4 regions of the Mesorhizobium sp. WSM4840 genome follow, and region 2 is predicted to be linked to each of the others. Evidence: riboswitches for the same ligand, from Rfam matches in the RefSeq annotation. Region 2 holds a riboswitch; each other region holds the start of a gene.
The links. A riboswitch is a leader RNA that binds a small molecule or an ion and turns the genes downstream of it on or off. The one in region 2 is predicted to bind thiamine pyrophosphate.
Positions count from the first base shown of each region.

Region 1: it holds a riboswitch for thiamine pyrophosphate, as region 2 does, so the genes downstream of both, thiC (phosphomethylpyrimidine synthase ThiC) here and thiB (thiamine ABC transporter substrate binding subunit) in region 2, are expected to answer to the same signal.
Region 3: it holds a riboswitch for thiamine pyrophosphate, as region 2 does, so the genes downstream of both, AC0L3I_RS11065 (YkoF family thiamine/hydroxymethylpyrimidine-binding protein) here and thiB (thiamine ABC transporter substrate binding subunit) in region 2, are expected to answer to the same signal.
Region 4: it holds a riboswitch for thiamine pyrophosphate, as region 2 does, so the genes downstream of both, AC0L3I_RS13385 (YkoF family thiamine/hydroxymethylpyrimidine-binding protein) here and thiB (thiamine ABC transporter substrate binding subunit) in region 2, are expected to answer to the same signal.

Region 1 covers NZ_JBVVQD010000058.1:10,699-18,500, reverse strand. Annotated here, with positions in the region: gene AC0L3I_RS35515 (cytochrome-c peroxidase) at 214-1,299, opposite strand; TPP riboswitch at 2,222-2,338, shown strand; gene thiC (phosphomethylpyrimidine synthase ThiC) at 2,443-4,293, shown strand; gene thiO (glycine oxidase ThiO) at 4,290-5,291, shown strand; gene thiS (sulfur carrier protein ThiS) at 5,260-5,457, shown strand; gene AC0L3I_RS35495 (thiazole synthase) at 5,459-6,232, shown strand; gene AC0L3I_RS35490 (thiamine phosphate synthase) at 6,229-6,834, shown strand; gene AC0L3I_RS35485 (hydroxymethylpyrimidine/phosphomethylpyrimidine kinase) at 6,804-7,592, shown strand; gene AC0L3I_RS35480 (transposase) at 7,620-7,802, opposite strand, start outside.
Region 2 covers NZ_JBVVQD010000001.1:161,835-169,636, reverse strand. Annotated here, with positions in the region: gene AC0L3I_RS00930 (ABC-F family ATP-binding cassette domain-containing protein) at 1-882, opposite strand, end outside; gene AC0L3I_RS00925 (thiamine diphosphokinase) at 884-1,528, opposite strand; TPP riboswitch at 1,631-1,745, shown strand; gene thiB (thiamine ABC transporter substrate binding subunit) at 1,789-2,802, shown strand; gene thiP (thiamine/thiamine pyrophosphate ABC transporter permease) at 2,896-4,515, shown strand; gene thiQ (thiamine ABC transporter ATP-binding protein) at 4,515-5,285, shown strand; gene AC0L3I_RS00905 (M48 family metalloprotease) at 5,585-7,012, shown strand; gene AC0L3I_RS00900 (RNA polymerase factor sigma-32) at 7,157-7,802, opposite strand, start outside.
Region 3 covers NZ_JBVVQD010000006.1:135,732-143,533, forward strand. Annotated here, with positions in the region: gene AC0L3I_RS11040 (CBS domain-containing protein) at 1-147, shown strand, start outside; gene AC0L3I_RS11045 (YybH family protein) at 332-691, opposite strand; gene AC0L3I_RS11050 (hypothetical protein) at 806-1,030, opposite strand; gene AC0L3I_RS11055 (NAD(P)/FAD-dependent oxidoreductase) at 1,119-2,240, opposite strand; gene AC0L3I_RS11060 (aspartate aminotransferase family protein) at 2,499-3,881, shown strand; TPP riboswitch at 4,194-4,306, shown strand; partial or broken gene AC0L3I_RS11065 (YkoF family thiamine/hydroxymethylpyrimidine-binding protein) at 4,297-4,894, shown strand; gene AC0L3I_RS11070 (MBL fold metallo-hydrolase) at 5,107-6,078, shown strand; gene AC0L3I_RS11075 (alcohol dehydrogenase family protein) at 6,193-7,302, opposite strand; gene AC0L3I_RS11080 (aminotransferase) at 7,312-7,802, opposite strand, start outside.
Region 4 covers NZ_JBVVQD010000008.1:77,431-85,232, reverse strand. Annotated here, with positions in the region: gene AC0L3I_RS13395 (superoxide dismutase family protein) at 1-380, opposite strand, end outside; gene AC0L3I_RS13390 (sulfite exporter TauE/SafE family protein) at 516-1,292, opposite strand; TPP riboswitch at 1,608-1,720, shown strand; partial or broken gene AC0L3I_RS13385 (YkoF family thiamine/hydroxymethylpyrimidine-binding protein) at 1,711-1,854, shown strand; gene AC0L3I_RS13380 (ABC transporter permease) at 1,940-2,740, shown strand; gene AC0L3I_RS13375 (ABC transporter ATP-binding protein) at 2,737-3,495, shown strand; gene AC0L3I_RS13370 (ABC transporter substrate-binding protein) at 3,492-4,505, shown strand; gene AC0L3I_RS13365 (AI-2E family transporter) at 4,747-5,859, opposite strand; gene AC0L3I_RS13360 (D-ribose ABC transporter substrate-binding protein) at 6,357-7,316, opposite strand; gene AC0L3I_RS13355 (ABC transporter permease) at 7,349-7,802, opposite strand, start outside.

The DNA.
Region 1 (7,802 bases), on a different contig from region 2:
GAACTGATCGACGTTGCCGGTAAGGCGGTCATGCTGTCGTGACGCAAGTGGGCGTCGACGGGTCAGCTTTTCACTTAGCGTTTCAATTGAATTCGGAAATGAAAGCCCACCTAGCTCCAGTTGGAGAGGCCTCGCCGGAAGTCACGATCGTGTCGTCCTAGTGATGGTCGCAATCATTCCTGATTGCGACTTTCCCTAGCCAGCTCCGGCCAATCATTGCCCGAGGAGATGCAATACAGGTCGAGGCGTTGTCGGCGTTTCGGCGGGCAAGATGGGATAGGCGACCTCCGGTACCTTTCCGGTCAGCGAATTGAGGAAGGCAACGAGCAGGTCGACTTCTTTTTCCGTCAATTCTTCGCCGAGCTGGGTGGTCCCCATGATGGCGACGGCCTGTTTCAGATCCCAAACCTTGCCCGAATGAAAGTATGGCGCGGTGAGTGCTACGTTGCGCAACGGCGCCACGCGGAAAACATAGGAATCGTCGGCTGCATGGGTGACGGCAAATCGGCCCTTGTCGTTTTCCGGCAGGACATCGGCGCTGGGCTTTTCAACGAGGCCGAATGGGTAATAGCCCTCCCCACCAACGTTGATACCGCCGTGGCAGGACGAGCAGCCCTTGTCCATGAAAAGCGTAAGGCCCTGTTTCTGTTCGGAAGTCATGGCGGCGTCATCGCCATTGAGGAAGGCATCGAAGGGGGCCGGCGTGACTAGTGTCGCCTCAAAGGCTTCGATTGCCCTGGCGACGTTTTCGAAGGTGACGCGATCGGCTTCACCCGGGAAAGCTGAATTGAACCACTCGACATATTGCGGCATCGACTTGAGCGTGGCGATGACTTGACCTGGTGTGTTGGCCATTTCGACAGCGGCTTGGATCGGTGCCTTGGCCTGAGCCTTCAGGTCTTCAGCACGACCATCCCAGAACTGCGCGATGTTGAAGACAGCGTTCAGTACCGTCGGCGCGTTGCGCGGTCCCTTCTGCCAACCATGACCGATCGAGCTTTCATGATTGTCGTCGCCCCCGGTGGCCAAGTTGTGGCACGAATTGCACGACAAGACGCCTGACGCCGAGACGCGTGGATCGAAGAACATTGCCTTGCCCAAGGCTATCTTCTCCGGTGTGATCGGGTTGTTGGCGACTGTCGGCGTGATAGATGGTAGAGCCTTGAAGGTGGCGCGTGCCGTTTCTCTGAGGTCTACGGGGATCGTTTGCGCAGCAATAGCGATGGCCGGCAAGGCGACAGCCACCGTAGTGAATAGGATTTTCACAAATGATCTCCCTGTGTTTTGCACGGAAGCCATTGTGGATTTGCGGTTCGTGAACGCCTTGCGCTACAGGCAATCCTCTTTGCATAAAATCGGTTCTCACGCGGACCTGACATATTGTCTTCCTTGTTGCATTGCGCGCGATGTCACCCACGAATGAACGCCAGTCGGTATCTCCTGTCGCCTCTGGAGGAGCATCAAAAGTCGTGCCAACTGAGCAGAAGGAACCTCCGGGAGATTTTCCGGATATTATTCAATAAGTTAACGAATTCGCGGCTGCAAGGCGCAGCCGTACTCCGGTGTCGCGGATCTGACAAACCCAACAGTCGGGATGAAACAGAGAGATGTTGGACCGTCAGCGCCTTGTCCCGATGGGCACTCGGCCGCTCCAAGTGCCTTGAGAGGACGTCCAGGGCGGTCTTCCCGTAGGGTGGTGGCGGCGTCGCGGGGCTTGCGCTTTTTCGGCATAAGGAACCGGCAAATACGCGTTGGCAACAAGCCACGCGCCGACGATCTTCTTGATGAGGTCGGATTTTGAAACGCCCATTGCGGCGGCGAGCCCGGCGAGGGATTCATCGACCTTGGGATCAAGTGCGACGCCTGTGACATTCCGGAGCATGAGCGCAGCCCTCCGAAGCATGGGGGGCTGTGCTTTATCGGCTTCATCAGCTTCTTGACAGGTATTCGGGGTGCACCTCGAGAAGGCTAGTTTTGATCTGATTACCATTATCTGAGAGGGCGAGATCGCAGTCCCGGAGGCACCGTCCGACGTATGCACCCGATGGCGTGGATTGATCTTTAGTCCGACGGTATGGCGGTCCCCCTTGATCCGTCCCCTGGTTCCGGAGCGTGATTTGTCGCCGACACATGCGCGAGCGTCCCTCGGGTTTGACCGATCGCCGATGACCGCCGCGAGCCGAATGCGCTTGACAAGTTAGCGCCGGCCCGTTCAACCTGAGGCATTCACCAGGGGAGTCCCGGCAAGGGGCTGAGATACTGCTGGCTATCGCGGCGCAGTGACCCGTTGAACCTGATCCAGTTCATACTGGCGTAGGGACGGTGCAAGCGCTTTGCGGGAGGTTTACGCCCGAGGTCCTGTTTCGGCAGGTCGACAAGAAGCGTCTTCATCCTTCCGGCACAGAACTGGGTCTCCAATGCATGAAGCAAAGGAGCCTGACGATGAATGCCCTCACCCCCACCGTGTCGACGGGACCACTGCCCGCCTCGCGGAAAATCCACAAGCCCGGTGCCATCCACCCGCAGATCAGGGTGCCGATGCGGGAAATCGCCGTCCATCCAACGGCCGGCGAGCCACCCGTCACGGTGTACGATCCGTCCGGCCCCTATACCGACGCGGCTGTCGAAACCAGCATCGAAAAGGGCCTCGCCAGGTTTCGCGATGAATGGGTGACGGCGCGCGGCGACGTCGAATTCCACCATGGCCGCAGTGTCGGGCCGGGGGACAACGGATTCGCGACAGGTGAGCGCCTGACGCCGGAATTTCCCATTCGCAATCGGCCGCTCAGAGCCAAGGCAGGCAAGGCGGTGACCCAGCTTGCCTATGCGCGGGCAGGCATCATCACGCCCGAAATGGAGTTCGTCGCGATCCGCGAGAACCTTGGCCGCGAGAACCTCGGTCGCGAGATCCTGCGCGGCAAGCTTGAGCGCGACGGCGAAGCCTTCGGCGCGACGACCCCCGACTTCGTCACGCCGGAATTCGTGCGCGACGAGGTGGCGCGCGGGCGAGCAATCATCCCCTCCAACATCAACCACCCCGAGAGCGAGCCGATGATCATCGGCCGCAATTTCCTGGTGAAGATCAACGCCAATATCGGCAATTCCGCGGTCACCTCCTCGATGGCCGAAGAGGTCGAAAAAATGGTCTGGGCGATCCGTTGGGGAGCCGACACCGTTATGGACCTGTCCACGGGCCGCAACATCCACAACATCCGCGAATGGATCATCCGCAATTCGCCGGTGCCGATTGGCACGGTGCCGCTCTACCAGGCGCTCGAAAAGGTCGCTGGCATCGCTGAGGACCTGACCTGGGAAGTCTACCGCGATACGCTGATCGAACAGGCCGAACAGGGCGTCGACTATTTCACCATCCATGCCGGCGTGCGGCTGCATTACATCCCGCTGACGGTCGACCGGGTCACGGGTATCGTCAGCCGGGGCGGTTCGATCATGGCCAAGTGGTGCCTGCATCATCACCGCGAAAGCTTCCTTTATGAGCATTTCGAGGAAATCTGCGATATCGCCAGAGCTTACGACGTGTCCTTCTCGCTCGGCGACGGCCTTCGTCCCGGCTCGATCGCCGACGCCAACGACGCGGCGCAATTCGCCGAACTGGAAACGCTTGGCGAGCTGACCAAGATCGCCTGGGCCAAGGATTGCCAGGTGATGATCGAGGGGCCGGGCCATGTTCCGATGCACAAGATCAAGGAGAACATGGACAAGCAGCTCGAAGTCTGCGGCGAGGCGCCGTTCTACACGCTCGGGCCGCTGACGACCGACATTGCGCCGGGCTACGACCACATCACCTCCGGCATCGGGGCGGCGATGATCGGCTGGTACGGCACGGCCATGCTCTGCTACGTCACGCCCAAGGAGCACCTCGGCCTGCCTGACCGCAACGACGTCAAGACCGGCGTCATCACCTACAGAATAGCCGCCCACGCCGCCGACCTCGCCAAGGGTCATCCGGCAGCGAAGCTGCGTGACGACGCACTGTCGCGGGCGCGGTTCGAGTTTCGCTGGGAAGACCAGTTCAACCTGTCGCTCGACCCTGAAACGGCGCGCTCCTTCCATGACGAGACCTTGCCGAAGGAGGCGCACAAGCTGGCGCATTTCTGCTCCATGTGCGGACCGAAATTCTGCTCGATGCGCATCTCCCACGAAATCCGCGCCGAGGCACAGAAAGAGGGCATGGCGGCGATGGCAGCGAAATACCGCGAGGGCGGCGATCTCTACATGCCCGCTGACGAGACCGGCGTACCGCTCGTGCCAGAGGCGCCGGAACCGTCATGAGGCTGCTGCTCAAGGGGGCCGGCGTCGCCGGCCTCACCGCCGCCTTCGAACTCGCCGCCCGCGGCGCGACGGTGACCGTTGCCGAGACAAGGGATAGCCTTGGCGGCAATGCGTCGTGGTTCGCCGGCGGCATGCTGGCGCCATGGTGCGAGCGTGAAAGCGCCGAGCAGCCGGTGCTGGACCTTGGCCGCGATGCCGCCGACTGGTGGGATGCGGTACTGCCCGGTCAGGTGACGCGGGCAGGAACACTGGTCGTGGCCGCGCCGCGCGATGCGGGCGAACTCGAGCGGTTCGCCAGCCGCACATCGGGTCACCGGCGTGTCGATGAAGATGAAATCGCGTTGCTGGAGCCCGACCTCGCCGGCCGCTTGCGCCGCGGATTGCTCTTCTCTGACGAAGCGCATCTCGACCCGCGCCAGGCGATGGCGGCACTTCATGACAGACTGGTGGCGATGGGCGTCGAATTCCGCTTCGGCGCCGATGCCCGGCACATTTCCGGTTTCGATCGCCAGATCGACTGCACCGGGATCGCGACGGACGACGACCGGCTGCGTGGCGTTCGAGGCGAGATGCTGATCCTGCGCACGCCCGATGTCTCGCTGTCGCGCCCGGTCCGGCTGCTTCATCCGCGCTTTCCGCTCTACGTGGTGCCGCGCACCGGCCACCGTTTCATGGTGGGCGCGACGATGATCGAGAGCCAGTCCACTGGACCGGTCACGGCGCGTTCGATGATGGAGTTGCTCAGCGTCGCCTGCGCGCTCCATCCGGCATTCGGCGAGGCTGAGATCGTTGAGGCTGGTGCCGGCGTTCGTCCGGCCTTTCCAGACAACCTGCCGCGTGTCGAAGCACGCGGAAACACCGTCGCGATCAACGGCCTCTATCGCCATGGCTTTCTGCTCGCCCCTGCCATGGCGCGCCAGGCGGCCGAACTCATCTTCCGTCACGACAAATCCGTGGAGCTTGCTCATGAAACTGACCGTCAACGGCGTAGCGCATGAGGTTGCCGCCACCACATTGGCCGAATTGCTTGCCGCGCTCGACTATGAAGGCGACTGGCTTGCGACCGCCGTCAATAGCGACCTCGTGCACAAAGCCAACCGGGCGGAATTCCGGTTGAGCGACGGCGATCGGATCGAAATCCTCTCGCCGATGCAGGGAGGCTAGCATGTTCGAGCTTCTCGGGACGACGCTTCCTTCCCGCCTGCTTCTCGGCACCGCGCAATATCCTTCGCCGGCCATCCTTGCCGATGCGGTCAAGGCGTCGGGCACGTCCATCGTGACCGTCTCCTTGCGGCGTGAGATGGCAGGCGGCAGGGCTGGCGAAAAATTCTGGTCGCTGATCCGCTCGCTCGGCACGAGAATCCTCCCCAACACTGCCGGGTGCCACTCCGTCAAGGAAGCGGTCACGACCGCGAAGATGGCGCGCGAAGTGTTCGGCACGAGCTGGATCAAACTCGAAGTGATCGGCAACCAGGACACGCTGCAACCGGACGTGTTCGGCCTGGTCGAAGCGGCGCGCATCCTGTGCGAGGATGGTTTTGCGGTATTTCCCTATACCACCGACGATCTTGTCGTGGCAGAGCATCTGCTTGACGCCGGTTGCCAGGCGCTGATGCCATGGTGCGCGCCGATCGGCTCGGCGCGCGGGCCCCAAAATCTCGATGCGTTGCGAAGCTTGCGTGGCCATTTCCCGAACATTCCGCTGATCGTCGATGCCGGGATCGGCCGACCGTCGCATGCGGCCGCCGTCATGGAACTCGGCTACGACGCGGTGCTCCTCAACACGGCGATAGCCAAGGCCGGCGATCCCGTTCAAATGGCCGCGGCCTTCGGCAAGGCGATAAGGGCAGGCCATGAAGCATATCGCGCTGGGCTGCTTGAGCCGCGCGACTCGGCGATTCCGTCCACGCCGGTCATTGGTAAGGCGGCGTTCCCGTGAAGCTCGACCCCTTCTACCTCATCGTCGATTCCAGCGCCTGGATCGAGCGTCTCGTGCCGCTTGGCGTCAAGCTGGTGCAATTGCGCATCAAGGACAAGGACGAGTTTTCGCTACGCCAGGAGATCCGCGCTTCGAAAGCGATATGCGAACGCCACAACTGCCAGCTCGTCGTCAACGACTATTGGCGCGTTGCGATCGAGGAGGGCTGCAACTTCGTCCATCTCGGCCAGGAAGATCTCCCACGGGCCGATGTGAGGGCGATCCGACGGGCAGGCATCAGACTAGGCCTCAGCACCCACGACGCCGCCGAGCTCGAAACCGCCCTTGCGGCTGATCCCGATTATGTGGCGCTCGGCCCCATCTATCCGACCGTGCTCAAGATCATGAAATGGGCCCCGCAGGGGCTCGATCGCATAGCTGCCTGGAAGCAGCGTGTCGGCAACCTTCCGCTCGTTGCCATAGGTGGCCTGACGGTCGAGCGCGCGACCGGGATTTTCGCCCAGGGAGCCCAGAGCGCCGCGGTTGTCACCGACATCCTCGGCAACGCGCGTCCCGAGGTTCGTCTCCTCAAATGGCTGGCGGCGACGGCCCCGTGGCGATGACGCCGCACGTCCTCATCGTCGCCGGCTCGGATTCGAGCGGCGGGGCTGGAATTGTTCGAGACATCGAGACGGTTTCCGCCTTCGGGCTGCGCAGTTGTCTCGCCGTCACGGCCGTGACCGTCCAGACGCACGCCGCTGTCGAGCACGTCAAGCTTATGCCGCCGGAGCTTGTCGCCGCCCAGATGCGCGCCGCTTTCTCTGCCAACGGGGTCGCGGCGGTCAAGATCGGCATACTAGGGACGTCGGCTGCGATCGAGGCGGTCGGCGTTGTACTTGCCAGCAACCGCCAAGTGCCCGTGGTGCTCGACCCGGTCCTGGCCTCTACCTCGGGACGAGTGCTGCTGGCGAACGATGCCATTGATGTGCTGCATCGCGATCTGATGCCGAGCTGCAGGCTCGTAACGCCCAACCTGAGCGAGTTGGCTAGGTTGACCGGATCGGCTCCGGCCTCGGACGAAGAAAGCGCTTGGCGTCAAGCTGTCGAATTGTCTAGGACGGTGAGGACCGCCGTACTCGTCAAGGGCGGCCATGCACAAGGAACCCGTTGCGTCGATGTGCTGTTGCAGCCGGACCACCCTGCAGTTAGGTTCGAGGCGCCCCGCTTGCCGCGTGGGATGCGCGGAACGGGTTGCATGATGGCCAGCGCAGTCGCCGCCTCGCTTGCTCTTGGAGCGTCGCTGGAAGCAAGCGTGCGCCAAGCCAAGCAACATGTTTTCGATGCGCTTGCCGGATCGAAGGACATCGGGCCGAAAAGCTGATCGGGCCGAACCTATCCAATGCTCCGATCAAGTCTGGGAGGTGACCGTGGGTCCACTCCCAGGACATGAAGGCCCTATCCGAGGGGTGGGAATGCGGCATACACGGTCGCGTTCGCCTATGAACAACACGCCGCTTTGAGGAGGAACCGGATGCCTCTGTGCCAACCGTTGGTGCGCCATCTGAAATCCCCCGACCTGTTGCGGCTCGCG
Region 2 (7,802 bases):
GTCGCCAAAGCTCTTCTCGATGGTCTTGGCCTCGATCACCAGCTTGCCGGATTCGGCGGCGTCGCTGGCCACCATGGTCGCCGCACCCTCGGCGCCGCGATGGCCACGAAAGCGCTGGCGCATGGTCTGCAGTTCGCCGAGCCGGCGCATGTTGCGCTTGCGCCTTGCAGTCACGCCGTAGCGCAGCCAGTGCTCCTCGCGCACGATCTGGCGGCCAAGCTTGTGCTGCTCGCGTTCTTCTTCTTCCAGAACGGTGTCGCGCCATTCCTCGAAATGGCCAAAGCCCTTGTCCAGCCTGCGGGTCTGGCCGCGATCGAGCCAGACGGTGGCGCGCGACACGCGCTCGAGGAAGCGGCGGTCATGCGAGATGACGATCAGCGCCGAAGAGGTGCGGGCAAGCTCCTCCTCCAGCCATTCAATGACCGACAGGTCGAGATGGTTGGTCGGCTCATCGAGGAGGAGAATGTCGGGCTCCGGCGCCATGACGCGGGCAAGGGCGGCACGGCGCGCCTCGCCGCCGGAGAGATCGTTCGGCCGCTCGTCGCCGGACAGGCCGAGATGCTCCATCAGATAGGTGGCGCGGTAGGGATCGTCGGCGGGTCCGAGCCCCGCCTCGACATAGGCGCGGACGCTGGCGAAACCATCCAAGTCGGGCATTTGCGGCAGGTAGCGCACTGTCGCCGAGGGCTGGCGGAACACCTCGCCGTCCTGCGGCTCTATCAATCCCGCAGCGATCTTGAGCAACGTCGATTTGCCCGAGCCGTTGCGGCCGACCAAAGCGATCTTGTCGCCCGCCGACGCCGTCAGTTCCGCCCCGTCGAGCAGCGGCGTGCCACCGAAGGTCAGTTTTATGCCGTCGAGATTGAGAAGTGGCGGCGCCATGTCAGCTTCCAGGTAAGGGGAATGGGTGGGCGAGCAACAGCGCGCGGCCACTGCTCAGCGCAATTTCCAGCCGGCCCCTGACCTCGTTGGAAATGGTCAGCGACGAACCGAACGCCATCTCGATATGGTTCAGCGGCCATTTGGCGCCGGTCACGGTCAGGCCGGTAAGGTCGGAAAAGCCGAGAATCGAAAACAGCGTGCCATCGGCGTAGTCGAAGCCGGCCTTTCCGCGAAGCAAGGGAGTGCCTTCCTGTGCGCCGCTGGTCAAAAGCACCTCCGTCCCTGCCTCGGCCAGTCGGACACTGAGCGCCAGGTGCAGGAAGGCGTGGTCGGTGCGCTTGCCGCCGAACGCGCCGGCGAGCACGAGACTGGTCGCGCCGCGTTCGAGCGCGGCGGCGATAGCCAGTTCGCCGTCGGTCTTGTCCTTTTCTGCCGGAAACACCTGGCGGGCCACGGCGGCCAGCTCGTCCGGCAAGTCCGCCGGCACCGAATCGAAGTCGCCGACCCAGAGTTCCGGCGTCAGGTTCAGCGTCCGGGCATGGCTCATGCCGGCGTCGGCGGCGATGACACGGGAGCCTTCGACCTGGCGGTCGAGCAGCGGCGTGCGGATTAGATCGCCGCCAAGCAGGATGGTGAATTTGCTCATATGCGTGGCCCTTACCAGCCCTGCTTGCCAAACGGAAGGCCGCGTTCCAGATGCCCGGCAAACTTCCGCTTGCGCCGCAACCAGGCCGGGCCTATGTGTCGAAACGCTCTAACGGGGTGCTGGACGCGATCTTCGCGAACCAGCTGAGAGGCGACCATGCCAACCCGCTGAACCTGATCCGGTTTGTACCGGCGGAGGGATTAGACGTTTCGGACAGCCCGACGCCTCAATTCCTTTCAACGCGAACGAAGGAGGCGCCGATGCGCACGTTTTTATACACTCTAGTTTCGGCAGTGCTGCTTGCGGCGACTGTTCCCGCCGGCATCGGGCCGGCATCCGCGCAGGAAAAACTCACCGTCTATACCTATGAGAGCTTCACCGCCGACTGGGGTCCAGGCCCCGCGGTGAAGAAGGCCTTCGAGGCCGAATGCGGCTGTACTCTCGAATTCGTCGCGGTCGCCGACGGCGTCGCCCTGCTCAACCGCGTCAAGCTGGAAGGGGCCGCGACCAAGGCCGACATCGTGCTCGGCCTCGACACCAATCTGACTGCGGAAGCCAAGGCCACCGGCCTGTTTTCGCCGCATGGTGCCGTCATCGATGTCAATGTGCCGGGCGGCTGGAGCGACGATGTTTTCGTGCCGTTCGACTATGGCTATTTCGCCGTCGTCTACGACACCGAAAAGCTGAAGACGCCGCCGAAGAGCCTGAAGGAATTGGTCGAGGGCAATGCCGATGAGAAGATCGTCATCCAGGATCCGCGCACCTCGACGCCCGGTCTCGGCTTGTTGTTGTGGGTGAGGTCGGTTTATGGCGACAAGGCGCCGGAAGCCTGGGCCAAGCTTAGGGCAAAGGTGCTCACCGTGACGCCGGGCTGGAGCGAGGCCTATGGCCTGTTCACCAAGGGCGAGGCGCCGATGGTGCTGTCCTATACCACGTCGCCGGCCTATCACATGGTCGCCGAAAACACCGAACGCTATCAGGCGGCGTCCTTCGAGGAGGGCGCGTATCTGCAGATCGAGGTTGCCGGCATCACCACGTCAGGCGCGAAGAACCCATTGGCGAAACAGTTCCTGACTTTCATGACCGGACCGAAATTCCAGGATGTCATTCCCGAGACCAACTGGATGTTCCCGGCCGGCAAGACCGAGAAGCCGCTCAATCCGGCTTTCGACAAGCTCGTCAAGCCGACCAAGACTTTGCTTTTCAGCCCGGAAGAGGTCGCCGCCAATCGCAAGGCCTGGGTCGACGAATGGCTGTCGGTGATGAGCAAGTAGCTTGTGATTGAAAGATGATTACTCTACGGCGCCCGGGAACTCGACCTCAGCCATATTTTCTGCTTCGACGATCGTTGAACTAGGCAGGGCGGCATGCATACCGGATATCCTGCCGATCCCCGCGTCACCGCCGGCACCATCGCGCTTGCCGCTGTTGCGCTGCTGGTCGGCGGAGCGTTCGCCGGGCTCATCGTCGAAGGCGCCCGCGACCCGTCCGGCGCCGCGTCGACCTTCGATTCCTACCTCTTCCGGGTCGCCCGTTTCACGCTGTTGCAGGCTTTGCTGTCGACACTGCTTTCCGTCGTGCCGGCGCTGTTCGTTGCGCGGGCGCTGTCGCGGCATCCGCGCTTCTTTGGTCGCGGCCTGATCCTGCAGCTCTTCGCCGTGCCGCTTGCGCTGCCGGCCATCGTCGCCGCACTCGGCATTCTGGCTCTCTATGGCCGTGCCGGCTATTTCGCCGGCGTGCTCACCGCGATTGGCGGTCTGGGCTGGCCGGGCATATACGGCCTGTCCGGCATCCTCATCGCCCATGTCTTCTTCAATCTGCCGCTGGCCACGCGGCTGTTCCTTGAAGCGCTGACGACAGTGCCGGCCGACCAGTGGCGGTTGGCGAGCCAGCTCGGCATGGGCGCCAGACCCGCCTTCCGGCTGATTGAATGGCCGACGCTGCGTGCGGCGCTGCCGGGCGTCGCTGGGCTTGTCTTCATGCTCTGCATCACATCCTTTACCATCGTGCTCACGCTGGGCGGCGGGCCGCGTGCGACGACATTGGAGGTCGCCATCTACCAGGCACTGCGTTTCGATTTCGATCCTGCCCGCGCGGTGACGCTGACACTGCTGCAGATCGCGCTGACCTTCGTCGTTGTGCTGGCATTGATGCGGCTTGGCGCCAACATCGTCGGCGACGCCAACCTGCCGGTGGCACCGCGCCGCTATCTTTCGGCCGGCCCGGCCGAGACCGTGCTGAATACAGCATTGATCGCTCTCGCATTGCTGTTCGTCGCCGGGCCGATGGCTGCCATGGTGACGTCAGGCCTTGGCGCCGATCTCGGCCGGCTGGCGGGCGAGATCGCGGTGCGGCAGGCGACGCTGACCAGCGCCGTGCTCGCCCTGCTGGCGGCGCTGCTTTCAGTGGCGCTGTCGCTGTCGCTCGTCATGGCACGACGGGCGCTGGCCTTGAGGCGTCGCGTCGGCGCCAGGACGCTGCTCGAATACGCCACCGATACCGGCGCCGGCTTCGTCCTCGTCGTGCCGCCCATCGTCATCGGCGCCGGCTGGTTCCTGCTCCTGCGTGCTGTCAGCGACGTCTTTGCCATCGCCCCTGTCATGGTCGTCACCGTCAATGCGGTAATGGCGATGCCGTTTGCCATCCGCGCCATTCGCCCCGGCTATGATGCGGCGAGCGAACGCCACGAACGGCTCTGTTTGCTGCTTGGCATTTCGGGCTGGAACCGGTTCCGGCTGGTCGACTGGCCGTCGCTGCGGCGGCCGCTCGCCACCGGTTTCGCGTTCGCCATGGCTTTGTCGCTCGGCGATCTCGGCGTCATTGCCCTGTTCGGCAGCGACTCCCTGCAGACACTGCCTTACCTCTTGCTGGCGCGCATGGGCAGCTACCGCACGATGGACGCGGCAGGCCTGGCGTTGCTGCTCGGCCTGGTTTGTCTTGCGCTTGTCCTGGCCGCTGACTGGCTGGGGCAGGGAGAAAAATCATGATGCTCAACAGCGCGGAAAGCGGTACGGCCGTGCGGCTGGAAAAGGTCTCGTTCAGCTATCGCGAAGCGCCGTTTTTATTCGATGTCGAGTTCGCCGCCTCGAAGATCACCGCCATCATGGGGCCGAGCGGTTCGGGAAAATCGACGCTGCTCAATCTGGTGGCCGGCTTCGAGACGCCGCGATCGGGCCGCGTGCTGATCGGCGGCGCCGATGTCGGCGCCAAACCGCCGTCGGCGCGGCCAGTGTCGATGGTGTTCCAGGAAAACAATCTCTTTGCCCATCTTTCGGTCGAACGAAATGTCGGCCTTGGCCGCTCGCCGTCGCTCAGGCTGGCCGAGGGCGACCACGCTGCAATCGCCGGGGCGCTCAAGCGCGTCGGCCTTGCCGGCAAGCAACAGCGCCTGCCGCGCGAACTCTCCGGTGGCGAGCGGCAGCGCGTCGCGCTCGCCCGCGTCCTGGTGCGCGACCGGCCGGTGCTCTTGCTCGACGAACCGTTCGCCTCGCTCGGACCGGCCTTGCGCGACGACATGCTCGATCTGGTAGCCGGCGTCCATGCGGAGCGGCGCATGACGGTGCTGTTCGTCACGCATCAGCCGGAGGATGCCCACCGTATCGGCCAGGACATGGTGTTCCTGGACAATGGCACGGTTGCCGCAACCGGGACTGTCGCCGATTTTTTTACCAAGGCTGGACCGGAGGCCTTCCGACGCTATATCGGTGCAGGTCCGTTTGGCGCGGGATCACGAGATGTTGCCCGGAAGCGGACATAATTTACGGCCAAACCGGCTTCAGGCGATGTGGTGCTTGCTTGCCATGGTCAAAGTAGTGTGACTAGGTCCTCCGATACTGGTCCGGCATAGGTTGTGATTTGCCACTACGGTGTGCCATGCGTGCTCATGGCCGCGAAGGACGCTGTGGCAGTTGATTGTGCGCATGATCCTTTCTGAAAATCGATGCCCGATTTTCGGGGCCATGTGCTGAGACCCGAAAGGAAGCTGTTCTGCCGACCGGCACCGACAGAGTGAGAAGGAAACCGCTGGCGCGCTTCCTCGCGCTGGCCGGCTTTGCCATGGCGCTGGCAAGCTGCCAGATGTTCACGCCTCCGGACGTTCAGGAATCCGGCTTCCAACCTTCCAGCAAACCGATCACGGTCGACAATGTCGCCGCCAACAGCAAGCTCGCCGAAATGGCGAAGGCGCAGCATCCGCGCATCCTCGCCACCTATGGCGGCGAGTATTCCGATCCCAAGCTCGAGCGCATGGTCGCCAAGGTCGTCGGCAGCCTGACCGTGGTGTCGGCCAACCCGAGCCAGACCTACCGCATCACCATCCTCAATTCGCCCAACGTCAATGCTTTCGCGCTGCCGGGCGGCTATCTCTACATCACGCGCGGCCTGTTGGCGCTGGCCAACGATTCGGCCGAGCTCGCCGCGGTCATCGCGCATGAGATGGGCCACGTCACTGCAAACCACGGCTTGCAGCGCCAACAGCTCGAGGCTGAGGAGGGGTTTGCAACCAAGGTCGTCTCCGACGTGCTCGGCGACAGCCCGACCGCCAAGGCGGCACTGATCCGCGGCAAGCTGCGGCTTGCCCAGTTCTCGCGCAATCAGGAGCTTGAGGCCGATGGCATCGGCATCAAGTCGATCGGCGAGGCGGGCTTCGATCCCTTTGCCGCCGGCCGCTTCCTGCAGTCGATGTCAGCCTACACCGATTTCCGCTCGATCAGCGGCGCCACCGACGCCAGCCTCGACTTCCTGGCGACGCATCCCAACACGCCGCAGCGCATCGATCTGGCGCAGCGTCATGCCCGCCAGTTCGGCGCGCCCGGCGTCGGCACGCGCGACCGCGACGCCTTCCTCGCCGGCATAGACGGCCTGCTCTACGGCGACACGCCGGAGGAGGGCTATGTGCGTGGCGAAACCTTCCTGCATCCAGGGCTCGGCGTGTCGTTCTCGGTGCCCGACGGCTTCATCATCGACAACTCGGCCGCGGCGGTGACGGCAACCGGGCCAGGCGACATAGCGATTCGCTTCGACGGCGTTTCGATCGACAAGAGCCGCTCGCTGACCGACTACATCCGCAGCGGCTGGGTGGCCGGTCTCGACGAAAGCAGCGTGCGCCAGGAAACGATCAATGGCAACGACGCGGCGACGGCGCATGCCAGTGCCGAGGGCTGGCAGTTCGACATCGCGGTGATCCGCGCCGGTGGCCAGGTCTACCGGCTGCTGACGGCTGCCCCTTCCGCCAGCGCCTCGCTGGATGCCGTGGCGCGCTCGGTCAGCGGTTCCTTCCGTATCTTGAGCGCGGCCGAGAAAGCGGCGCTGAAGCCGCTGCATATCCGCGTTGTCACGGTGCGGCCCGGACAGACCATGGGTTCGCTCGCCGCGCAGATGGTCGGCGTCGAGCGCAAGCTCGATCTGTTCAGGGTGCTCAATGCGATGTCGCCCGGTGCAGCTGTTTCGGCCGGCGACAAGGTCAAGATCATCACCGACAAATAGGGTGTGTCGATATTCAGGTGATGCCGGCCTGCAACCGGCAGTTTCCTGCGCTTCCGGTGCTCACGTACTTTAAGTACGCTCCACTCCGGTTCTCGGAAACCACCGTTTTCGGCTCGGCCTAACCTGAATCTCAACACACCCTGATTAGGCGGCGGTCGCCAGAAACTCGGGGTTTTGCTTCACCAGCGCTATCTTGAGCTTTTCCATGGCGCGTGCCTCGATCTGGCGGACGCGTTCCTTGGAGATGCCGAGCGCCTCGCCGAGGGCTTCGAGCGTCGCGCCCTCGTCGCTCAGCCGGCGCTCCTCGATGATCCTGAGCTCGCGGGCATTGAGCGCGCCGAGCGCCGTTTTCAGCCAGACAGAACGGCGTTCGACATCGATCGTGTCGCCCACGACCTCGTCCGGCAAAGGATCGTCCGAAACCAGGAAATCCATTCGCTCGGTGGCGCCCGCATCGTCGGCGAGCGGCTGGTTGAGCGAGCTATCCGGTGCCGAAAGGCGGGAGTCCATCATCGCCACGTCAGCCTCGGAGACGCCGAGCGCGACCGACACCTCGCGATAGAGCGAGGTATTCGAGATCGGCTCGGCACCGTTCGCCAAGCGGGCGCGCAGGCGCCGCAAATTGAAGAACAACGCCTTTTGCGCCGAACTGGTGCCGCCACGCACGATCGACCAGTTGCGCAGGATATAGTCCTGCATCGAGGCGCGAATCCACCATGTCGCGTAGGTCGAAAACCGCACCTCGCGTTCCGGTTCGAAGCGGGCCGCCGCCTCCAGCAGGCCGACATGG
Region 3 (7,802 bases), on a different contig from region 2:
CGAATGCCGGTGATCAGCCGCGACCGACGGTTGGTTGGCATTGTCTCGCTCGGCGATCTCGCTACGAATGGCGAGCCGGCCTGGGCCGGCGAAGCGCTGGGCGGCATTTCGCAGCCGGGCGGCGACCATTCGCAGACGGCGCACTGATGCATCATAACCAGATTTGAGGTTCCTGCTCGATCGACGGCATCGGCGTTCAGGAAACTTCGAATCCACAACCGTACTGGAGTCACTCCTTTGCGCTACAGGGCCGCACGCCCGGACGCGCGAGCATTTGGTTTTGCGCATGATTCCCAGCGAAAATCGATTTCCGAGGTCATCCGGGCCGGCGCTACGCAACGGAGAATCGATCGATGACCCACAGCCATGTCCCGTCGCCTTGGCGGCGGGCGACCTCGGCGGTTACGGTGCCATCGGGAAGACGGGTTGACGTGAGTGCCAAGTCTCCGCTGATAACTGCCGGTGCCTGAGTTCCGGCAGCAAATTTTCGGCCCGTTGCGGTGATGTCGGCGAAGAGTGCCCGGATCGCTTCGCGGCCACGCGTCAGTCGGCCTTCACCGCTGTCGACGACGGCATGCGGCTCAAAAAGCGCGGCCATGCCGTCGATGTCTCCCGCCCACTGCCGGGAGATCAGCAGGCGCTCCAAATCCTGGGGATCACGCGCCAGTGCACGGCTTGGTTCATCGGTCATGGCGAGACTCCTCCGACGCTCGGTACCAAAGCGTTCGATCCTGCGCCAAGTTTCGTTGGAAGACGAGCCGCCGAAGCTCCGCCATGCCGATCGCCAGGTGGAGCAGCCTGGCGATCATCCTCCCCAGCCGACATCGCGGGCCGCAACGCGCCATTCGGCGGCGCCGGCGCGGCGCCGATGGCTGCTGCTGCCGTTGAGGAAGTCGGCGATCCTTGCCGCCGACTTCGCCGAGGCGAAGGTGAGCAGCCGATCGTGATGGACCACGGGCTCGCCGGTCTCATTGTCCCAGATCTCGAACCGGCAGCTTGGGTTCGGCATGGCTTCGAAACGGTTCTTCATATCGATGGTCCCGTTGATCGTCGGATCCAGGTTCCGCGACCCCGGCTTACGGATGGCTTACGGGTGCGCTCGCGCGGATCGCCCTCGGCTAGCTGGCCTTCGGCGCGAGGCGCTGCGCGACATGGTCGGCGATCGCCAGGCTTGAGGTCAGGCCGGGGCTCTCGATGCCGAACAGATTGACCAGGCCCTCCGTGCCATGCACCGGCGCGTCCTGGATGACAAAGTCGGCATTGGCTTCGCCAGGACCGGAGAGCTTCGGCCGGATGCCGCTATAGGCCGGCTGCAGGCTGCCATCGGCCAGGTCCGGCCAGTATTTGCGGATCTCGTCGTAGAAGCGCTCGCCACGCGTTGGATCGACGCGATAGTCGAGTGTCTCGGTCCATTCGACGTCAGGCCCGAAGCGGGCGACGCCGTCGAGGTCGAGCGTCAGATGGACGCCGAGCCCGCCGGGTTCGGGCACGGGATAGACCAGCCGCGAGAACGGCGCCCGGCCGGCGACCGAAAAATAATTGCCCTTGGCATAGCGAAGATCTGGCACGAATTGCGGGTCGAGCCCGTCAAGCGAGCTGGCAAGTGCTGTGGCGCCAAGCCCGGCGGCGTTGATGAAGCGCGCGGTGGCGATTTCAAAGCGCTCGCCGCTTGTGCTGTCGACCGTGTCGAGCGCGATGCGCCCGCCCTCGATGCGGCCGCAGACGATGCGGGTGTTGAGACTGAGCGCCGCCCCGTGCTCCTCGGCGTCGCCCAGCAGCGCGAGCATCAGGGCATGGCTGTCGATGATGCCGGTGGCGGGAGACAAAAGGGCCGCCGTGCACCGCAGCTTGGGCTCCAGCCTGCGCGCCTCTGCTGCGGTCAAGGGCGTCAAATCGCCCGCGCCGCAAGCAGAGGCGTTGGCCAGGATGGAAGCGAGCACCGGCTCCTGTTCGGCATCCGTGGCGACGATGAGCTTGCCGCAGCGCGCATGCGGCACCGCCCGCTCCTGGCAATAACGGTAGAGCTTTTCCCGGCCTGGCACGCAGAGCCGGGCCTTCAGCGATCCGGCCGGATAGTAGATGCCGGCATGGATGACCTCGGAATTGCGCGAACTGGTCCCGGTGCCGATGGCGTTCTCGGCCTCGAGGATCAGGGTATCCATGCCACGCCGTGCCATCTCTCGCGCGATCGCGAGGCCAATGACGCCGGCGCCGGCGACGATGCAGTCGACATGGTCCACGATCAGGCCACCTCAGCCTTGTTGTTGTGCCTGCTGGTGACCCGTTCGGGGCGACGCGCACCGCCGGCCTGGCGCAGGTTCTCGCGTTCTGCAGCCTCGAAGCTGAAATTCTGCATGTCTTCCGTCCATCCGCCAGCCCTTCCGAAAGGGCTTGACACCCTTACAAGAAACAGATGCACCAAACAGCATTAATCCAGAGGCCGATGCGCGCCGAACGGCGGCAGGACGCACGTCCCGGCATGCAGGACAGGAGCCATCATGGACGCTCGACCGAATTCTCCCGAAGCCCGCGACATCAGCTACCACATGCACGGCTACACCAATGCCCGCAAGCATGAGGAAGCAGGGCCACTCGTCATCGAGAAGGGCGACGGCATCTATGTCGAGGATCTCGCCGGCAACCGCTATATCGAGGCGATGGCCGGGCTTTGGAGCGTCGCGGTCGGCTTTTCGGAGAAGCGGCTGGTCGATGCGGCGGTGCGCCAGATGTCCAAGCTGCCTTACTATCACGACTTCGGCTCCAAATCGCATTCGCCGCTGATCGATCTCGCCGAGAAGCTGGTGCTAATGGCGCCAGTGCCGATGAGCAAGGCGTATTTCACCAATTCCGGCTCCGAGGCCAACGATACGGCCATGAAGATGATCTGGTACCGGTCGAATGCGATCGGCCAGCCGGCACGCAAGAAGATCATCAGCCGCAATCGCGGCTATCACGGCGTCACCATTGCCGCGGCAAGCCTGACAGGCCTGCCCAACAACCACACTTCCTTCGACCTGCCGATTGCCAATGTGCTGCACACGTCGACGCCGCACCACTGGCGCGAGGCGCTGCCAGGCGAGAGCGAAGCAGAGTTTTCGAGCCGGCTTGCCGACGACTTGGAAAAGCTGATCCTGGCCGAAGGACCGGAAACCATCGCTGCCTTCTTCGGCGAGCCGATCATGGGCGCCGGCGGCGTCATCGTGCCGCCGGCCGGCTACTGGGAGAAGATCCAGGCGGTCCTGTCGAAATACGACATCCTGCTCGTCGCCGACGAGGTGATCTGCGGTTTTGGCCGAACCGGCGAGATGTTCGGCTCGCAGACCTTCGGCATCAGGCCTGACATCATGGTGCTGTCGAAGCAGATTTCTTCGTCCTACCTGCCAATCTCGGCCTTGCTGATCAACGAAAAGGTTTTCGAGCCGATTGCCGACGAAAGCAATCGCATCGGCACCTTCGGCCACGGCTTCACCGGCGGCGGCCATCCCGTTGCGGCGGCAGTCGCGTTCGAGAACCTGAAGCTGATCGAGGAGCGCGACCTTGTCGGCAATGCGCGCACGGTCGGCGCGCATATGCAGAAGCGGCTGCGCAAGCTCGAATCGCACCCGCTTGTCGGCGAGGTGCGCGGAGTCGGCCTGATCGCGGCGGTCGAACTGGTCGGCGACAAGGCGAGCAAGACGCCGTGGGAGACGGCCGGCGCGCTGGGCGGGCTCGTCAACGGTTTCATGCAGCAGAACGGCGTGATATCCCGCAACATGGGCGACGCGCTGGCTTTCTGCCCGCCGCTGATCATCACCGAGCCACAGGTCGATGAGATGATCGACGCGTTCGAAAGATCGCTTGAAGCCGCGGGCAAGCAGGTCCCGCAATTGGCGCGCGCGTAACGGCGTGATCTCGAGCGACGCAAGCGGCGTTATAAGAAAACTGCGAAAAACTTATAACGCTGCAGGAGAGGATCAGGAATCCTTGTTGCCGTCGTGCAGCCAAATCAGAATGGTCTTGCAGATAAACAAAGCCATCACGAAAAACGCCTCGTGAAAGCCGCCGCGTATTGAGCGTTGAAAGCCAGGTACGCTTTGAGCCTTGCTGCGGCATCCAATCTTCCGCAGGGGAGATCGGCAGCTTTGCCGGCGGCGCCACGATCGGCAATTGCCCCGGATCGTACTTGAACATCCACCGCGCCGGTGCTACGTCCACCCAATCGACAGGGGCGCTCCGTATTGCCGGGGCTGAGATGGAAGGTGCCAAGCCTTCGGTCCCTCAAGCTGATCTGGGTAATGCCAGCGGAGCGAGGCGACCGTGTTTTCAGGTGCACAGATTTCCCTGTATCCGATGTGCGACGATTTCGTCGGCGTCATCCTCAAAGCACTTTCGGCGATGGCCGAATTTCCGCATCGAGACCGACGACATCTCGACGCTGATCGTCGGCCCGCCGGAACAGCTTTTCCCGGCCATGCGCGATCTGTTCGCCTCGGCGGCGGCAAGTGGCGTGCACTGCGTGTTGTCGGCGACGGTGTCGCGCGGCTGCCCCGGCGAGCCCGACGATCCGATCTGCACACCGATTTCCGGCAGCAGTCACGAGCTGTCCCTGGCCGAGCGCATCGGCGCGGCGCGGTCGCATGTCGACGGTGCGAAAAAGCTCGGCCAAGAGGTCGCCGCGCAGTTCTCGCTCTATCCGCTCGGCGAGGGCCATCACATGGACGAGATCTACGGCTGCATCGACTTTCTCAAGACTTCGGGCGTCTTCGACAGGTCGAAGAATTTCTGCACCAAGCTTAGAGGCGATGCCGGACCGGTGTTCGCGACGCTATCGGAAGCCTTCCTTCGCTTCGGCGCGCCGCAAGGCCATGTCGCGCTCGATTTTACCGTGTCGGCGAACAGCCCGAGCGCTTGTTAGAGCGTGTCGATATTCAGCCGGCCCGCGAACGGCGGTTTCCTACGCTTCCGGTACTCACGTATCCAAAAGTACGCTCCGTTCCGGTTCTCGGACCCCACCATTCTCGGCTCGGCGACGACCTCGATCGGCCGGCCCTGATCGCCGCGTTCACGGCGGCCTTGTGCAGTGCCGAGCGCCGTTGATATGCTCGATCATTCAGTCAGCGGGGAAGGATGTTCGATATCTCGCGTCGCGACCTGACACTTGGCGCAGCCGGTGCTCATGCTGCGTTTGGACTCGACAAGCCGATCACGTTTGTCGACGCGGCCTGCGCTCAACAGGCCGTCGCTCAACCTTTCCGAAAATACAAGGTTGGCGACATTGAAGTCTTCTGTCTGATTGATGGCATGCGTGACGTTTCGCTGCGGGAGGGTATGGTCAGGAATGTCAGCGTCGAACAGGTCAAGACGGCGCTGCGTGGTGCCGGTTTTCCCGACAATCAGGCGCCCCTGCGGTTTATCGTCATGGCGCTAAAGCTGCGCGATCAAGTGGTCCTGATCGACTCGGGTACCGGCGGTCATCCGATTTATGGTGAGGGGAGCGGCCGGCTATTCGAGAGCATGGCTGCGGCGGGCCTTGACCCCAAGGCAGTCAAGACGATCCTGATCTCCCATCTGCACGGCGACCACATTTATGGCCTCATGAACAATGAGAGCAATGCCCAGGTCTTCCCGGATGCCGACATCGTGGTGCCCGCCGCGGAATTGAAATGGTGGACGCGCCAGGGAGTCGAGTCGATCGATCTCGGACCGACGCGCAAGGGCCTCGCCCAGCGCATTCAGGCCACCGTGGCGACGTGGAAAAACGTCAGGACCTTTGAGGGAGAACCAGAACTCCTGCCCGGCGTGCACGCCGTTCAGGCGCCGGGTCATAGCCCGGGAATGGTCGCGCATCTGGTCGTATCGGGCGGCAAACAGTTCCTGATCAGCGCTGACGTGGTCAATCTTGCGCCCCACATTTCAACAAATCCCGAGTGGCAGCTTGCTATCGACCAGGATCCGCAAATGGCCGTCGAAACGCGAAAGAAGATCTTCGATCGCGCGGTCGCCGACAAGCTCACCATTTCGGGTACTCACTGGTTGATGCCGAACGTCGGCACGCTGTCCAAGGATGGCAACAGCTACGTATTCGCAGCCGAGGGGTAATATCCCTGCGACACTACCCATTGCCAACTGCACGGCGACGGCTGCCCGTAGCGGACGAACCGGTCGGCGTCAGACGTCGATCGCAGAACTAAGCGAGAGCGATAATCTTGGCTGTCATCGGGTTGCTGCGAGATCCGAGATGGCATCCGGAACGACCACCAGTTTGCCGACAAAATCCTTGGCAATGAAATCCGCCTGGGCGCGGTGGAAATCGGACAGCCTGTAGACGCCGCCGACCAGCGGCCGGATCTTCTTCTCCTCGATGTAGCGGACGATACGGCGGAAATCTTGCCGCGTGCCCTGGCTCGAACCATGCAGCTGCAACTGCTTGAGATACAAGGTGCGCAGATCGATCTGCACGACCGGGCCGGCAATCGCGCCGGCGGTGGTGTAGCGGCCTTCGGGCCGAAGGATGCGCAAGAGGTCATTGAAGATCGCACCGCCGACGAGGTCGGCAACCACGTCGATCGGCTGGCCGTCGGTCGCGTCGTTCACGGCAGCAGGCAGATCGGTGACGCCACGGGTGATCACCGCCTCGGCGCCGATGTCGAGCACCGCCTGTTCCTTGCCCTTGCCGACGACGGCATAGGGAATGGCGCCGCGCGCCCGCGCCAATTGCACGATGCCGGAGCCGACGCCGCCCGACGCGCCGGTGACCAGCACGCGCTCGCCGGCCTTCAATGCGGCGCGTACCAGCATCTGTTCGCCGGTAAGGTAAGCGCAGCAGAAAGTGGCGAGTTCGACGTCAGTCAGGTCGGTAGCGACGACATGGGCATTTTCGGCCGGCACGGCCTGGTACTCGGCATAGCCGCCGTCGCGGCCGTGGCCCATATAGTCGATGTCGGCGAGTGAATCGTCGTCGCGGTTGTAGATGGAGAAGTCGACCATCACCCGCTCGCCGATGCGAGCCGAAGAAACACCGTCGCCGACGGCAACGACATTGCCGACCGTGTCGGTGCCCTGGATGCGCGGGAAAGTCAGCGTGTTGCCCTGACGCCGCCAGGTCGATACCGCGGCAGCATCTTCCTCCGTGCCGTAGGCGCCCTGTCGCACCCAGACATCGGTGTTGTTCATGCCGCAAGCGGTGACCTTGACCAGCACCTCGCCCGGGGCGGGCGAGGGTACTTTCACGTCGGTGCGATAGACAAGCTTTTCCGGTCCGCCGTGACCGGTCAGCAGCACGGCGGCCATAGTGGCGGGGAGGGGTTTGGTTATGGCATTCATGTCGGTTCTTCAGAGGTTCGCAAACACGCTCTTCACCGCATCGGCCGTCTTCGACACGACGATATCGGCCTCTTCGCGCGTCAGGCAGAGCGGTGGCGCGAAGCCGAGAATGTCGCCCTGCGGCATGGCCCGGCCGATGACACCACGCTCGCCAAGGGCTGTCGCGACCTGCGGCCCGATCTTTTGCGAGGCTTCGAAGAACACGCGTTCGTCCCGGTCGGCGACGAACTCGACCGCCGCCAGCATGCCGTCGCCGCGCACCTCGCCGACATTCTTGTGGCCGCCGACGGCTTTCGCCAGCTCGGCGCGGAAATAGGCGCCGGTTTCGCCGGCATTGGTCACCAGGTCCATCTCGTCGATCAGTTCCAGATTGGCGACGCCGGCGGCGACGCAGACTGGATGCGCCGAATAGGTCCAGCCATGGCCTATGCTGCCGAGCTTGTCGGAACCCTGCACCAGCACCTGCCAGACCTTGTCCGAGACGATGACGCCCGACAGCG
Region 4 (7,802 bases), on a different contig from region 2:
ATGCCGTTGAAAGCCTGGGCACGCAAAACGCCGTCGGCGCCGACCCGCTGATTTGGCATATCGCCCGCGTGCGGGCCTTTTCCAGTGAGGTATCCATGTTCGGCATTCGTCGGATTGAAGTGCCCACCGGCCGAGTCATGGCCGGTCTGATGGTCGCACTTTCCGGTTTCATGAACATGGAACGCGACCCACTCGCCCGGAGGCAGTCCTGTTACCTCCAACGCTATCAGCACGCCCTGCGCCGTCTCGGTCAGCGTGGCCGTGCCATTCTTCTCGCCGGCCATGTTGACGAATTCGGCTTTCGCGGTCGCGGTGTCCTGAGCCGCTGCAGGCATCGCGACCGCCAGCGCCAACCCTGTTGTTGCAACCAATCTTCTCATCGACTCGGCCTCCGGTTGTCCAAGCAAGCCAAACAACAAAGGGGTCTCTTCGTTCCATTTGGCAATTGAGTTTTTTTGTCTCCCGCACAGCCGCCAGGGAAGCGACGCCGACAACCTGTTCGATGTGTCTTCAGTTTACACCAATTCGAAGAGTTGCGCGGTTTGCCAGCCTGCAAGCAGTATGATGAGAATACCAACGAGCCTGAGAAGCGTCTTTTCTGCGATTGACTTCACTACCCAACCGGCCATCGGCGCTGCGACTACGCCGCCAAGAATCAAGCCGGCGACAGAGAGTAGATTTTCCGTTGGCTCTCCTGCCTCCGCCCAATGGCCCGTTACTAATGCAAACAAGAAGGTCAGAGACACCGAGAGCGTGATGAGGAACTCGCTCGCATTTACCGTACCAATAACGTAGCGGGGCGTCCCGCCAAAACCGAGAAGGCCCGTCGTTACGATGGGTCCCCATCCACCACCCCCTGCGGCATCGAGAAATCCACCACCAAGTCCAAGCGGAGGTACCGCGCCTGCAGGGACCGGCTTACTCGGGATCCGCCGGAATGAACGGAACAGGAGCCAAGCTCCGACAAGCGCCAGATATGTGGTCACATATGGCTTCATGATCGCTCCCTCAAACGAGGTGAGCACATAAGCGCCGAGAACGCCGCCGAGAACACCAAATGGCATCAGCCGCCAGAAAAGCTTCCAGTCGATATTGCGGTGATAGAGGTGAGCCGAACCTGAGGCCGCAGTGGTAAACAGCTCCGCTGCGTGAACTGAAGCCGAAGCGTGTGCAGGAGACACGCCAAACCCCAGTAGGGTTGTCGAGCAAATCACGCCGTAGGCCATGCCGAGAGCCCCGTCGACAGCCTGAGCTACAAACCCTACGAGCGCAAAAAGGATAAATTCCTGCATTTGGCTCTCCAACAAAGCGCGGGTCGTAATTGGCGAAAGAGGAACCGCTGCCTACAACGGATGCAATTTATATCTTCATGCTTCCACAATTCACCAAACGCCTGGCATCGACAATGGCGACGAACGGGAAACTGTCCGCTCGATCGACGTCTTTCCCGATACCTTCAAAGTCATGTGGCTTCTCAGAATATCGAGAGCGATCTCGAACAGGATGCCGGGTTGTCACTCTTCCCTGTCCTGCGCCGCGCCTCCTCGACCTGAGGTTTCACGAGTCGGACGCAGGCTTGCAGCTCCACCCCATATCTGTTTAATTGCCGGCATCCACAGGGGTGCTCCGTATCGTCGGGGCTGAGAGCTGGGCTGCAAGCCCGTAAACCCTAGAGCTGATCTGGATAATACCAGCGGAGCGAGGCGGGCGATGTTTTCTGGCGCACAGATTTCTCTTTCTCCGACAACCGGCGATTTCGTCGGTGTCGTCATCTCCGCGCTCGATGCGCTCGACCCTTGTCGCGATCGGTTGCGCATAGGCACAGACGATATTTCGACGCTGCCGGTCGGCCCGCTCCAGGGCCATCTCACGATCGAGCTTACGGTTTCGGCCAACAGCCCGACCCTGCGCTGATCTTTTCGCACCAGACAAGTCTCGCATGTCTCAACCTTTCTCCGCCGCGCCGCGAATCGCAGCCTTGTTCGCCAAGGTCGGACCGGCCTTGCTATCGGTTGGCACGCTGGTTTTGGCTTGGGACCTCTATGCGCGCATCTCGGGCATCTCGCCCACCACGCTGCCCGCGCCGTCACGCGTTCTCGCCCAGGCCATCCGGCAGCGCCAGGCGCTGCTCGACAACACCGTGCCGACGATCAGCGCCACATTGGCGGGCTTCGCCTGCTCGCTGGCCGTTGCCTTCATCCTTTCGGTGCTGATCGACTTCTTCAACCCGCTGCGCCGTGCCCTGTTCCCGGTGTTCATCATCAGCCAGACCCTGCCGCTGGTGGCGATCGCCCCGCTGGTCGTTCTCTGGTTCGGCTTCGGGCTGACGCCGAAGATCACGCTGATCGCCCTCGTGACTTTCTTTCCCATGCTGGTCGCGCTTGTGCAGGGTTATGACTCGACGGATCGGGACATCTCGGCGCTTCTGAGTTCGATGGGCGCTTCCCGCATGCGCATTTTCCTGCTGGCCCGCTTGCCCTCCTCGCTGCCCTATTTCTTCGCCGGACTGCGCATCTCGATCACCTATGCCGTGGTGGGCGCCATCTTCGCAGAATATGCCGGTGCGGCCAAAGGGCTCGGCATCTACATGCTCAACGCCAAGAACAATTTCCGGCCCGATCTCGTGCTGGCGGCCGTGCTGGTCAGCGCCTTGCTCACGCTAGCCCTGTTTGCTGCTACGGTACTGATCCAGCGCGTCGTCATGCCATGGGAGCGGCTCGATGGCGCACGAAAATCATGAGCAGGCGGCTGGAGCTGCGCCAAGTCAGGAAGCGTTTTGGCGACATCGACGTGCTTGCCGACATCACCCTGCACATCGAGCCGGGCGAATTCGTTTCAATCCTCGGCCCCTCCGGAGCCGGCAAGTCCACGATCTTCAGCTTGCTGACGGGCGGTCTCGGAGGCCACGGCGGCGATGTCGACTTCGACGGGCGGCCACTGGCCGACACGCGCCGACCGTTTGCCTTCATGCCGCAGCACGACGCCCTGATGCCCTGGCGCACGGTTATCGACAACACCGCGCTCGGCCTGGAAGTGCAGGGCATGTCCCGCAAGGCGGCGCGCGACAGGGTGGCGCCGTTCTTCGGCGAATTCGGCCTTGCGGGCTTCGAGCATAAGTATCCGGCGCAGCTCTCGGGCGGAATGCGCCAGCGCGCCGCGCTGTTGCGCACCGTCGTGCAGGACCGCGCCATGCTGTTGCTCGACGAGCCGTTCGGCGCACTCGACGCCCTCACGCGCACCGGCATGCAGCGCTGGCTTCAGACGATGTGGGACCGACACCGCTGGACGGTCCTGCTGATCACCCACGACGTCCGCGAGGCGGTCTTCCTGTCCGACCGCATCTATGTGCTGAGCGCCCGCCCCGCCCGCGTGCTGCGCGAAATCATCATACCTCTTTCGCGCCCGCGCAAGGATCTTGCCTCGTCGGAAGCCAGCGCCATCGAAGCCGACATCCTCGATACCCTGCTCGATCCACAGCCCGCCCAAAGGACATGACCATGCTTTCCAGACGCCTCTTCATCGCTGCCGCATTGATCGCCGGGTTCGCACCCGTCACGTCCGTCTCCGCCCAGCAGACTGTCACCGTCGCGCTAGACTGGACGCCGAACACAAATCATGTCGGGCTCTATGTCGCCCAAGCGAAAGGCTTCTACGCCGAGGCCGGGCTCGACATGCGGATCCTGCCCTACACCGACACTGCGGCCGGTACGCTGATCGCCAACCGCGTGGCCGATTTCGGTATACTGGGATCCATAGGATTGTTCACCCAACGCACGGCCGGCGCCGACCTCGTCGCCACCTACGCCATCATGCAGACAGAAACCGGCAGGCTGGTGTTCAACGCCGACCGCGCCGATATACAGTCCCCCAGGGATCTGGACGGCCTGACCTATGACGGTTTCGGCAGCGCCTGGGAGAATGCGCTGATCGGCACCATCATCCGCCATGATGGCGGCGAGGGCAAATTCGAAACAGTGACGCTGGGCACCTCCGCCTATGAGGCCTTGGCCAATGGCGCAGTCGATTTTACGCTCGAGGTCTACACTTGGGAGGGGATCAAGGCGGAGCTTGACGACAAGCCTCAGCGCGCCTTCCGTTACGCGGATTTCGGCGTGCCCGACCAACACACCAATTTCATTGGCTCGAGCCGAGCCTACCTCGAGAAGAACAAGGACACGGCAACCGCGTTCATCGCCGCGACCAGGCGCGGCTATGCCTTCGCCGTCGAACATCCGCAAGAAGCGGCTGAGATCCTGATAGCAGCAAACAGCGACATGCTGACTGACCGTCCATTGATCGAGGCATCGCTGAAGGCGCTGGTCGACGGCCACTATCTGCAAAGCCCCGCCGGCGCGATCGGCACGATCGATCCCGCAAAGATGGAGGCTATCGGCGACTACCTGTTCAAGGCCGGAGCCCTGCGCGACGGCGATGGGAACCCGGTCGGCGAACGACCCGATTTCGCGGCCTATTACAGCAACGCCTATCTGGACGGCGAAAAATGAGCCCGCCGCGGCGCATGCATCCTGTCGGCACTCGCCGTCGTCACCAGCAGGATCGGACTTGACCGGAACTGCATCGACCAGCTTCGACGCGCCGCTGCCGCCGCTGTCGAGCGCACGGCCGAACCAGTCCGGCCAGAGCCGGTCGGCGTGCTGGTCGTGATCGCAAGGCGGGACAGGCTGACGCTGGAACAATGCTCATGCGCATCGTGGTGGTCGCCGAACTGGTCGCGCGCGGCGGTGCTTACTCACTGGGCGCGGGTCCGGACTGACGTGATGGCTTTGTGTCGCGCTTTGGCGTCAGTTCCGCCTCGGGCTGGTCGCTCAATCGTTTCTTGAGGATGTCAATGAGGCTGACGGTGACCGCAATCACCGCCGGGCCGAGGACGAGCCCGGATGCTCCAAACAGGACGATGCCACCGACAGCACCGACAAAGGCCACCACCGTGTGGAGCCGCAGCCGGTTCCCGACAAGCATCGGATAGAGCAGATTGTCGATGCCGGCGACGACCACGCCGCCCCAGACGGTCAGGATCGCCGCGCTCGCCCAAGCCCCCTCCAGCGCGAGATAGATCGCTGCCGGCACCCAGATCACGAATGCGCCGAGCACCGGCACGATGGCAAGCAGTCCCATTGCCAAGCCCCAGAAGACCGGAGTGGGCAGGCCGAGCCACCAGAACATCAGGCCGCCCAGCGTCCCCTGCACAGCGGCGACAAGCACGGTGCCTATCAGGATCGCATGTACCGTCTCGGCAAGGCGGGACAGCATGTATGCCGTCTCCGCGGTACGCAGGGGCGAGAGACGCTCGATCCCCCGCAGGGCGGATTCACGGTCCCGCAGAAAATAGAACAGCAGATAAAATGTCAGAATGAACATCACGGCCTGATTGATCGAGCCGCGCAACAGCGATGTGCTTTGTGCCGTCAGCCATTGTACAAATGCGGCGACCGTGCCGGCCGGATCGAGTTGGTTCTCAATCCACTGGGCAACCGCCGAAAGCCTGGGATAGCCCGACACGAAGGCATCTGTGTTCCAACCCCGGATGACCTCCTCCATATAGGTGGCTCCGTTTACCGCCTCGCGAACAAGCTGCTGTGCCACGAAGACGAGCGGCAGGCCGACTGCCACCGCCGCGACGCTGACCGATATCAGCGCAGCCAGGTTTTGATTCCTGAGCCTTTCCTCGACCCGTCGATGAGCCGGATACAGGATGATTGCCAACACCACCGCCCAGGTCAATGCGGGCAAAAAAGGCAACGCCAAGAGATAGCAGACATACAGACCGATCGCCGTCGCGGCCACGATGCCGAGCAATCTCATTTGTTTCATATCGGGCATCTGTTTCAGGTCGGGCATCTCTCGCCGTCTCGCAAACCAAGCGAGCCTAGTGGATTTCCCAACAAAATGGCAGCTTCCGTTGCCGCACCCTACGGCTAGGCCGCTGTCGAGTGTGACGAAAATCCCGTGCGCGCTGCCAGCACCGCGGCCTGCCGGTCGTGGATGGTCTGACCTACGGCCGTTCTACAACTCGCTCGCGGCAGCGCAGCTTCACAGGACCAATAGAAAAAAGGCCGGACTGTTAAAGTCCGGCCAGGCATGAAGGTTCAAAACCTCCAGAGGGGAACGCGCCGGACGCAATGGGAGGAAAACATCCGACGCAATGCGTATATGGATCCGCACGGGTGGCGTTTCAACGACATGTGGTGGGCCACATCAGCCGCTCCATAGAGCCACCAGCGCGGATTCAGGTCACGGCCTGTGTTTCAGTTTTAGCGTAACAGACATGTGGTGCGTCGGCCCGATCAACGAGGGTCAGGCGAGGAGTGTCCCGCGGGACACTCCCCCTTCGTTTTTTACTCCGAGAGCGTGAAGGGAGCCGTGTATTTGTCGACGTTGTCCTTGGTGATGAGAAGGCAGTCAAACAGCTGCTTCTCGGTCGGCGCGCCGGTTTTGCCGGTCTTTATGAACGAGTCGGCCTGTTGTACGGCCTTCGCCGAGTAGACGGCCACCGGCTGGAGCACGGTGTACTGCAAGTCGCCCGCCTTGATCGCGGCGACAGCGTCCGGAGAGCCATCGAAGCCGCCGACCTTAATGCTCGACAGCTTTCCGGCTTCCTTCAGCGCGGCGATCGCGCCAAGCGCCATCTCGTCATTGCCGCTCGTCACGCCGATGATATCGGGATGGGCCTGCAGCAGGCTCTGCATCTTGTCGTGGCCCTGGGTCCGGTCCCAGTTGGCGACCTCCGAGCCGGCCTTCTTGAGGTCCGGATACTGGCTGATCACGGTCTCGTATCCGTTTGACCGGGTGGCGGCGTTGTTGTCGGACGGGGCGCCCAACAGTTCGACGTAGTTGCCCTTCTCGCCGATATTCGTCACCCATTGCTGTGCCCCCAGAGCGGCGCCCTGTGCGTTGTTGGAAACGAGCTGCGCCTTGGCCAGACCCTCCTGATTGATCTCGGCGTTGACCAGGAAGACCGGGATGTTCGCGGCAATCGCCTTCTTGACGGCGCCGATGGATCCGCTGGCGTCGGCAGGATCGAGGATGATCGCCACGGATTTGTTGGTGATTGCGGTGTCGATCAGTCTGCTTTCCGTGTTCGTGTCGGCTTTCGATGCGCCGACAGTCGCGGTGTAGCCGAGTTTTTCGGCCTCGGCCTTGGCCACATTGCCTTCGGTGAGCCAGTACGGGTTGGCGGGATCGATGACGATGATCGAAATGAGGCCTTCGGCCGACGCTGCGCTTACCGACCCTGCGAGGACCGGAGCGGCCAGCGCAAAGGCCGTGAGCATTAGAATTCTTGCCTTGCCATACATGAGATTTCCTCCTTGGTTAGCGACGGTACCGGTCAACCGGCAATCTTCTCGTGAGCGGGATCGGCCGTTCGGGCCTTGCCGGCTTGTTGCGGAGAAGTCGAAGGGCCGCCGGTCGAGCCCGGGAGCTTGACGCGACGGCGATACTGAATGGCGTTGAGCAGCACCGCCAACACGATGACCGCGCCGGTGAACACTGTTTGCCAGTAGGCGGACACGCCAATGATCACGAGGCCATCGGATAGGAAGCCGATGACGAAGGCCCCAACCAGCGTGCCGCGGATATTGCCTCGACCACCGGTGAGTGCCGCGCCGCCGATGACGACGGCCGCAATGGCGGTCAGTTCGTAGGAGTTGCCGGCGGTCGGCCCTGCCGAGGTCAGTTCCGAGGACAGGATGAGGCCGGCTACCGAGGCGCAGATGCCGGACAGCATATACACCGACACCTGCACTTTTTTCACCGGCACGCCGGACAGTTCCGCGGCGCGC